DNA from 2 places in the Massilia sp. IC2-476 genome. Region 1 is predicted to be linked to the other one. Evidence: riboswitches for the same ligand, from Rfam matches in the RefSeq annotation. Region 1 holds a riboswitch; the other holds the start of a gene.

Evidence for each region. A riboswitch is a leader RNA that binds a small molecule or an ion and turns the genes downstream of it on or off. The one in region 1 is predicted to bind thiamine pyrophosphate.
Region 2: another riboswitch for thiamine pyrophosphate. It lies ahead of LK539_RS23200 (TonB-dependent siderophore receptor); the one in region 1 lies ahead of thiC (phosphomethylpyrimidine synthase ThiC).

What each region holds. Positions count from the first base shown of each region.
Region 1 covers NZ_JAJFER010000002.1:143,182-147,869, reverse strand. The annotation lists gene thiS (sulfur carrier protein ThiS) at 35-238, opposite strand; gene thiC (phosphomethylpyrimidine synthase ThiC) at 238-2,151, opposite strand; TPP riboswitch at 2,219-2,332, opposite strand; gene LK539_RS05510 (valine--tRNA ligase) at 2,422-4,688, shown strand, end outside.
Region 2 covers NZ_JAJFER010000012.1:59,881-64,568, forward strand. The annotation lists gene LK539_RS23185 (hypothetical protein) at 1-449, shown strand, start outside; gene LK539_RS23190 (PAS domain-containing protein) at 412-825, opposite strand; gene LK539_RS23195 (methyl-accepting chemotaxis protein) at 833-2,422, opposite strand; TPP riboswitch at 2,608-2,716, shown strand; gene LK539_RS23200 (TonB-dependent siderophore receptor) at 2,811-4,688, shown strand, end outside.

The DNA of each region.
Region 1 (4,688 bases):
GACCGCGTGGGCGGAATCCGCCCACCCTACGAATTCAACCGCCGCCGATGGCGCGGACGATGTCTATCTTGTCTCTGGCCTGCACCTGGCGCTGCGCCCAGCGCTGGCGCGGTACCACTTCGCGGTTGACCGCCACTGCCACCGCCTGCCCGGCCAGCCCGAGCTGGCCGGCCAGTTCCTGCAGCGACACCCCGGGCGGCACGCGGTAGGGTTCGCCGTTCAGTTCGATGTCCAGCATCACACCTCCCGGTACAGCCTGGCGCCGCCGCGCACGAACTCGATCGCCTTTTCTTCCATGCCCCTGGCCAGTGCCGCGTCTTCCCCAACGCCGCTGGCGGCGGCGTACTCGCGCACCTCCTGGGTGATCTTCATCGAGCAGAAGTGCGGCCCGCACATCGAGCAGAAATGGGCCACCTTGGCGGAATCCTTGGGCAGGGTCTCGTCGTGGAAGGCGCGTGCCTTGTCCGGGTCGAGGCCGAGATTGAACTGGTCTTCCCAACGGAACTCGAAGCGTGCCTTGGACAGCGCGTTGTCGCGCATCTGCGCGCCCGGGTGGCCCTTGGCCAGGTCGGCGGCGTGGGCCGCGATCTTGTAGGTGATGATGCCGTCCTTGACGTCCTGCTTGTCGGGCAGGCCCAGGTGCTCCTTGGGCGTGACGTAGCACAGCATGGCGGTGCCGTACCAGCCGATGGTGGCGGCGCCGATGCCGGAAGTGATGTGGTCGTAGCCGGGCGCGATGTCGGTGGTCAGCGGCCCCAGGGTGTAGAACGGCGCCTCGCTGCACTGCTCCAGCTGCAGGTCCATGTTCTCCTTGATCAGGTGCAGCGGCACGTGGCCCGGGCCCTCGATCATGGTCTGGACGTCGTGCTTCCACGCGATCTGCGTGAGCTCGCCCAGGGTCTTCAGTTCGGCCAGTTGGGCTTCGTCGTTGGCATCGAAGATCGAGCCGGGGCGCAGACCGTCGCCCAGGCTGAAGGACACGTCGTAGGCCTTCATGATCTCGCAGATCTCTTCGAAATGCGTGTACAGGAAGGATTCCTGGTGGTGGGCCAGGCACCACTTGGCCATGATCGAGCCGCCGCGCGAGACGATGCCGGTCAGGCGCTTGGCCGTCATCGGCACGTAGGCCAGGCGCACGCCGGCGTGGATGGTGAAGTAGTCGACACCCTGCTCCGCCTGCTCGATCAGGGTGTCGCGGTAGATTTCCCAGGTCAGTTCCTCGGCCTTGCCGCCGACCTTTTCCAGCGCCTGGTAGATCGGCACCGTCCCGATCGGCACCGGCGAGTTACGGATGATCCATTCGCGCGTCTCGTGGATATGCTTGCCGGTCGAAAGGTCCATCACGTTGTCGGCGCCCCAGCGGATTGCCCAGGTCATCTTTTCGACTTCCTCGCCGATGGACGAGGTCACGGCCGAGTTGCCGATGTTGGCGTTGATCTTCACCAGGAAGTTGCGGCCGATGATCATCGGTTCGATTTCCGGGTGGTTGATGTTGGCGGGGATGATGGCGCGGCCGCGCGCCACTTCCTGGCGCACGAATTCCGGTGTGATTTCAGGCGGGATGCTGGCGCCGAAGGACTGGCCAGGATGCTGGCGCGCCATCAGGCTGGCCACGCGCGCGCCCATCGGACCGGAATCGACCAGCGAAGCGAGATATTCCTTGCGCCGCAGGTTTTCGCGCAGGGCGATGAATTCCATCTCGGGGGTGACGATGCTCTGGCGCGCGTAGTGCATCTGGGTGACGTTGCGGCCCGCTTTCGCGCGGCGCGGGGTGCGCTGCAGCTCGAAGCGCAGCGCGGCCAGCGCCGGGTCGGCCAGGCGCGCCTTGCCGTAGTCGGAGGTGGGACCTGGCAGCTCCTCGGTGTCGCCGCGTTCGAGGATCCACGGCAGGCGCGGCGTGCCCAGGCCGCGACGCACATCGATGGAAGCCAGCGGGTCGGTGTACGGCCCGGATGTGTCGTAGACGAACAGCGGCGGATTGGCTTCGCCGCCAAAACTGTCGGGCGTGGGCGATTGCGAGATCTCGCGCATCGGCACGCGGATGTCGGGCCGGCTGCCTTCGATGTAGACCTTGCGCGAGTTGGGGAAGGGTTCGATCGCCGCCTGGTCGACCGTGGCGGTCGCGGCTTCAAACTTGTGCGGTGCGTTCATGTGGCTCCTTTGCGGAGCCAGCAAAGGAGTGTGCCAGTACGGCCGCGCAGGCGCGTGCGCACCTCAGGCCTGCTTCTGACTGCTTCCCTTCGCTGGCATTATCCAGATCAGGTTCGGAGGGTATTTCTCACCCGTGTCGCGGATTTGCATATCTGCGACAACAGGACCCCTAGCGTGTGCCGCGCCCGGCTTCCCGGACGCAGCGGGCCGGATTATAGCGCCATCTACTCTATAATGGTTCTTTTCGCACAATTTTTACGCCACCACATCATGGAATTAGCCAAGTCTTTCGAGCCCGCAGACATTGAACAATACTGGCGCACCGAGTGGGAAAAGCGCGGTTACTTCACCGCCACCATGGAGGACGGCAAGCCGTCGTTCAGCATCCAGCTGCCGCCGCCGAACGTGACCGGCACCCTGCACATGGGCCATGCCTTCAACCAGACCGTCATGGACGGCCTGACCCGCTACTACCGGATGCGCGGCTATAACACCGCGTGGATCCCGGGCACCGACCACGCCGGCATTGCGACCCAGATCGTGGTGGAGCGCCAGCTCGACGCGCAGAAAATCTCGCGCCACGACCTCGGCCGCGAAGCCTTCGTGGAAAAGGTCTGGGAGTGGAAGGAAAAGTCGGGCAACACCATCACCGGCCAGATGCGCCGCATGGGCACCTCGCCGGACTGGCAGCGCGAATACTTCACCATGGACGAGACCCGCTCGAAAACCGTGGCGGAAGTCTTCGTGCGCCTGTACGAACAGGGCCTGATCTACCGCGGCAAGCGCCTGGTCAACTGGGACCCGGTGCTGGGCACGGCGGTATCGGACCTGGAAGTCGACTCGCAGGAAGAAGACGGCTCGATGTGGTACATCAAGTACCCGCTTGCCGACGGCTCGGGCCACCTGACGGTCGCCACCACCCGTCCTGAAACCATGCTGGGCGACGTCGCCGTGGCGGTCGACCCGACCGACGAGCGCTATACGAGCCTAGTCGGCAAGCTGTTGACCCTGCCGCTGACCGGCCGCCAGATCCCGGTGATCGCGGACAGCTACGTCGACAAGGAATTCGGCACCGGCTGCGTGAAGATCACCCCGGCCCACGACTTCAACGACTACGCGGTCGGCCAGCGCGCCGGCCTTGCGCCGCTCAACATCTTCACGCTGGACGCGAAGATCAACGAAAACGGCCCGGCCCAGTACCAGGGCCTGGACCGCTTCGCCGCGCGCAAGCAGATCGTCGCCGACCTCGACGCGCAAGGCCTGCTCGAGCAGGTCAAGCCGCACAAGCTGATGGTCCCGCGTGGCGACCGCACCAATGTCGTCATCGAGCCGATGCTGACCGACCAGTGGTTCGTCGCCATGAGCAAGCCGGCGCCGGAAGGCACCTTCAACCCGGGCAAGTCGATCACCGAAGTCGCGCTGGAGAAGGTCGCGAGCGGCCAGATCAAGTTCGTGCCGGAGAACTGGACCACCACCTACAACCAGTGGCTGGGCAACATCCAGGACTGGTGCATCTCGCGCCAGCTGTGGTGGGGCCACCGCATCCCGGCATGGTATGGCGAGAACGGCGAGATCGTCGTCGCCCGCAGCGAAGAAGAAGCCAGGACCAAGGCCGCCGCACAAGGCATCGCCGGCGAATTGCGCCGTGACGACGACGTGCTCGATACCTGGTTCTCCTCGGCCCTGGTGCCCTTCTCGACCATGGGCTGGCCGGAAGAAACCGCGGACATGAAGCACTTCCTGCCTTCCTCCGTGCTGGTAACCGGTTTCGACATCATCTTCTTCTGGGTCGCCCGCATGGTGATGATGACGAGCCACTTTACCGGCAAGGTACCGTTCGAGACCGTGTACGTGCACGGCCTGGTGCGCGACAGCCAGGGCCAGAAGATGTCGAAGTCGAAGGGCAACACGCTCGACCCGATCGACCTGATCGACGGCATCGACGTCGAGTCGCTGGTTGCCAAGCGCACCACCGGCCTGATGGACCCGCGCGCCGCCGAGAAGATCGCGAAAGCGACGCGCAAGGAATTCCCGGAAGGGATCCCGGCCTTCGGCACCGACGCCGTGCGCTTCACCATGGCGAGCTACGCCTCGCTGGGCCGCAACATCAACTTCGACCTGGGCCGCTGCGAGGGCTACCGCAACTTCTGCAACAAGCTGTGGAACGCCACCCGCTTCGTGATGATGAACACGGAAGGCAAGGACTGCAGCCAGCCGAACCCGGAAGACCTGTCGCAGGCCGACCGCTGGATCGTCTCGCTGATGAACCGCGTCGAGCTGGACGTGGCCAAGGGCTTCGCCGACTACCGCTTCGACAACATCGCCAGCAGCATCTACAACTTCGTCTGGTACGAATACTGCGATTGGTACCTGGAACTGGCCAAGGTTTCGGTCCAGCAGGGCACGGAAGCGCAGCAGCGCGCCACCCGCCACACCCTGCTGCGCGTGCTGGAAGTGGTGCTGCGCCTGGCGCACCCGATCATCCCGTTCGTGACCGAAGCGCTGTGGCAGGCGATCGCGCCGATGGCCGGCAAAAC
Region 2 (4,688 bases), on a different contig from region 1:
CGTCCGGGCTCGGGGCCGTTCTGGCGGGCGCCATGCTGCTCGGCGCTGCGCCGGCAAGCGCCCAGGGACCGACCTTTCCGGGCCTGATCAGGCTCGACGCCTTGGTCTACGAAGCGGTGACGGCGCAGGCGCCGAGAGGCGTCAGCCGCCTGATCCTCACGCCGATCGAGGGCGGCGCGGTGGCGCTCGACCTCCGCATCGTCGCCCCCAACCCGACGCAGCACAAGGGCCACATCCAGGGACTTGCCACCCGCGAGGGCATGCGCTACACCCTGAAGGCGGCCAACTTCATCGAAGACGGTTCGCTCGACGACCCCAAGCCATGCACGCTGCTCATCGAAGCGGATGCAAACCGCGCCCGGGTCGTGAGTGCCGAGCACTGCAGCGGCTTCCATGGCGCCGCCGCCAGTTTCATGGAGCAGGGCCAGGACCTGGTCCGGGTGCCCTGAGCGAGGACGTGCTCAGGATGCCGGCGATGCCGGTGACCGCGCCGCCCTGGTCCACGATCGCATGGGCGAAGACGTCGACCCAGCGCAGGTCCGCCCCTTCGACCCGGAAGCGGATTTGCTGCCGACAGTATTCTAGTTCTCCCCTGACCAGAGGGCGGAGCAATTCCCGTTTGCGTTCGCGGTCATCGGGGTGGACGTAGTCGAAGCAGGACCTGCCGAGGGAGGCGGCGACCGGAAAGCCGGTGAGCGTTTCCCAGGCGGCATTCAGGAACACCCAGTGTCCCGCTTCATCGGCCTGGAACACGACTTCCTGCAGGTCGTCGAGGACGCTTTCGGCACGCGCTTCGTTGGCATGATCGAGCATGTGTAGGTTCATTGGGGGTTCAGGCCTGGTAAGGGAGTGCCGGTTGGCGCGCCGCATCCGCCTCGTCCAGCTGGAAGATCCCGACCACGGCATTGAGCTGCGCCGCCTGGACGCGCAGCGATTCCGCTGCGGCCGCCGCTTCGTCGACCAGGGACGCGTTCTGCACCGTCATCTCGTCCAGGCCGGCGATGGCGCTGTCCACGCGTTCGATGTCGGCGCGCTGCGAAGCGGTGGCGCTGCTTATGTGGCCAATGATGCCGGTGACGCGATGCACCCCCTCGACCACCCGGCGGATAGTGCCGCCAGTCTGGCCCACCAGCGTGGCGCCGGCGTCGACCTTGGCGACCGAATCCTCGATCAGTGCCTTGATTTCCTTCGCCGCGGCGGCCGAACGGTGCGCCAGGTTGCGTACTTCGCCGGCGACGACCGCGAAACCGCGTCCCTGTTCGCCCGCCCGCGCCGCTTCCACGGCCGCATTCAGCGCCAGGATATTGGTCTGGAAGGCGATGCCGTCGATGACCGAAATGATGTCGACGATCTTTTTCGAGGACTCGTGGATCAGTTCCATGGTCGCGACCACCTGCTCGACCGCCGCCCCGCCCTCTTCCGACACGACCGATGCCGTTCCGGCAAGTTCACTGGCCTGCTGCGCATACTCCGCGTTCTGCTGCACGGTCTCGACCAGGTGAGACATCGAGCTGGCTACCTGGGCCAGCGCGGCGCCCTGCGTTTCGGTACGCCTGGACAGGTCGCTGTTGCCAGTGGCGATCTCGGACGAGGCCGCGGCGATCGCCTCGGTCCCCTGGCGCACCTTGGTCACGATGTCGGACAGTTCGCCGCGCATGGTCGCCATCGCCTGCATCATGCTGCCGGCGCCCGCGCGCGAGGTGTCCACCGGATGGTACAGGCGACCTTCGGCAATGGCGCGCGCCACGCTGGACGCCTGCGCCGGCTCCCCGCCCAGCTGGCCTAGCAGGCTGCGCACGATCACCATGCCGACCAGGGCGCACAGGACCACCGACACCGCGCTCAGGCCCGAGATCCAGTAGCGCGCGCCGGCGGCCTCGGCTTCGGTGGCCGCGCTGGAGTCCGCATTGCGCTGCTGCAGGGCATGCACCAGCACGTCGATGTCGGCAACGATCCGGCGGCGCAGGGGACTGCACTCCTCGACCAGGAACAGGCCGAAGGCTTCCATGTCACCGGACGCCCGGTAGGCCTTCGGACGCTCCAGCTCCCTGGCCATGGCCAGCATGCCTTCCTTGACCTTGCGGTACTGCGGCTCCTGGCCCAGCACCGGATCCAGGCGCGCCAGGGCCGCCAGGTAATCCGTCTTGAACGCCTCGACCAGGTCGAGTTCGCGGCGTGCGGAGGCGTCGTCCTTGAAGATGTAGGCGTTGCGCGCGGCGATGCCGGTCTGGGCCAGCGCTTCGCGGGCGGCGTACAAGGGCTCGAGCTGCTCGTTGCGCACCGTGTTCGAGGCATGCAGGGCGCCCTGGATACTGTTGACGCGGCTGATCGAGAAGACGGCCAGGATCAGGGTGATGGCGAGGACCAGTCCGAATGCGAGGTAGAGCTGCCTGGCGATACCGCTATGTTGTAGGAAATTCATGATCGATATGGAGTTGTTTGTTCTGCTCGTCATTTTAATCATATTTGAACAGAGATTTCCAAGCGTCAACAAAATATATCGAATTTATCGATTTACGTTGGGTTTACGCACTGCGATCGGATTGGCCTCCCAGACGGTTCTTTGTTGCCAGATTCGCCACGGCCGCCATCGTCCGTGGTACACTGCCGCCTCGCTAGGGGTCCTGGTGCGCGTTCAGAACGCGCTGCCGGGTGAGAGATACCCTTCGTACCTGATCTGGATAATGCCAGCGAAGGAAAGCGCAACGCAGTGCCCATTCTTGTTTGCCCTTCCCCCACGTTGGCTCCGGCTTTTTGATTAAAAGCAGCGCGCCAAGTTTCGTGCGCGGCGCGCGAAGACGAGCAAACCCATGACATTCAACCTGAAGCATTCCGTCCTTGCCTGCGCCATCCTGCAGGCCTTCTCCACGAGCGCCTCGGCCCAGCAGGACCAGGGCGTGACCTCGGTGGTCGTCACCGGCAGCCGCTGGGTCACCAGCGACCGCGCCAGCATCGGCGGCTTTTCGGAGACGCCGCTGCTCGACACCCCGGCCTCGATCACGGCGATCAGCCGCACCCAGATGCTGGACCTGTCGATCCGCAGCGCCACCGACGCCGCCCGCTTCGACGCCTCGGTCGGCGACGCCTACAACGCGATCGGCTACGCCGAGCAGTTCTCGATCCGCGGTTTCGCCCTCGACAACGCCACCAGCTACCGCAAGGACGGCATCGCGATCCCTGCCGACACCCAGATCCCGCTCGAGAACAAGGAACGCATCGAGATCCTGCGCGGCCTGGCCGGCCTGCAGGCGGGCGTGGCGGCGCCGGGCGGCATGGTCAACTTCGCTACCAAGCGCCCGACCAATACGCCGCTCCGTTCGGTGCTGGTGGGTGCGGGCGAGCGCGGCACCGTGCACGGCTCGATCGACCTGGGCGGGCGCTTCGAAGACCGTCGCTTCGGCTATCGCATCAATGCCGCTGCGGAGGACCTGAAATCATATGTGCGCGGCGCCGACGGCGAGCGCCAGTTCGTCTCCAGCGCCTTCGACTGGCAGATCAGCCCCGATGCGCTGCTGCAGTTCGATGTCGACCACCAGCACAAGTCGCAGATCACCGCGCCCGGCTACCAGCTGCTGCGCAACGAAGTGCTACCGACCGGGATCTCGGCCAAGACCCTGCTGAATAATCAGCGCTGGGCCAAGCCGGTGGAAACCGACAGCAGCAACCTGGGCCTGCGCTTCGAGTACCGTCTCAGCCCCGACTGGACGGCGACGATCACGGCCAACAAGCACTGGTTCAAGCGCGACGATTACACCGCCTTCCCCTACGGCTGCAGCAACGAAGGCGACGGCTTCTATCCGGGCTACTGCTCGAACGGCGACTACGACGTCTACGACTACCAGAGCGTTGGCGAGCGCAAGAACCCGTGGGGCGCACAGGCCATGCTGCAGGGCCGCTTCGCGACGGGCGCCGTACGCCACCAGCTGACCGTCGGCGCTTCCATGTCGGAGCGCCACGACAGCTTCGGCGAATATGTCTATGACTACGCCGGCTCCAGCAACATCTACAACAACCAGCTGGTCGATCCGGCCCCGGGCAATCCGCGCACCGGCCCCGTGATGGAGCGCCGCAGCGACCGCGAAAGCGCCCTGTTCGTGCAGGACGTGGCGATGCTGACCGAACAGCTCACGCTGCACGCCGGCCTGCGCTGGACGAAGCTCAAGCGCGACGAGCTGGCCGAGATCGAGCAGGGCTGGGTGCATGCGGACGATTCCTTCGTGCTGCCGAGCGTAGCGCTGGTCTACAAGCCGGCGCGCGACTGGACCATCTACGGTTCGGTGAGCCACGGCCTGCAGCATGGCGGCATCGCCGAGATGGGCACTGCCAACGAAGACACCGTGCTGCCCCCTGGCCGTTCGAAGCAGGTCGAAATCGGCGTCAAGGGTGTGGTGAACGAGGCGCTGATGCTGTCGGCCGCCGTGTTCGACATCAGGCAGGGCCTAGAATACGTCAACGCCGCCAACCTCTTCGTGCGCGCCGGCCAGCAGCGCCACCGCGGCGCTGAATTCTCGGCGCAGGGCAAGCTGAATGCGGACCTGAACTACAGCCTGTCGCTGATGGCGCTCGACGCCAAGCAGACCGGCACCGGCGACGCCGGCGTCGAGGGCAAGCGCGTGACCAACGTGCCGGAATTCCGTTCGACCGCCTGGGTGGAGTATGCGGTGCCGGCGCTGGCCGGGCTGAAGGTG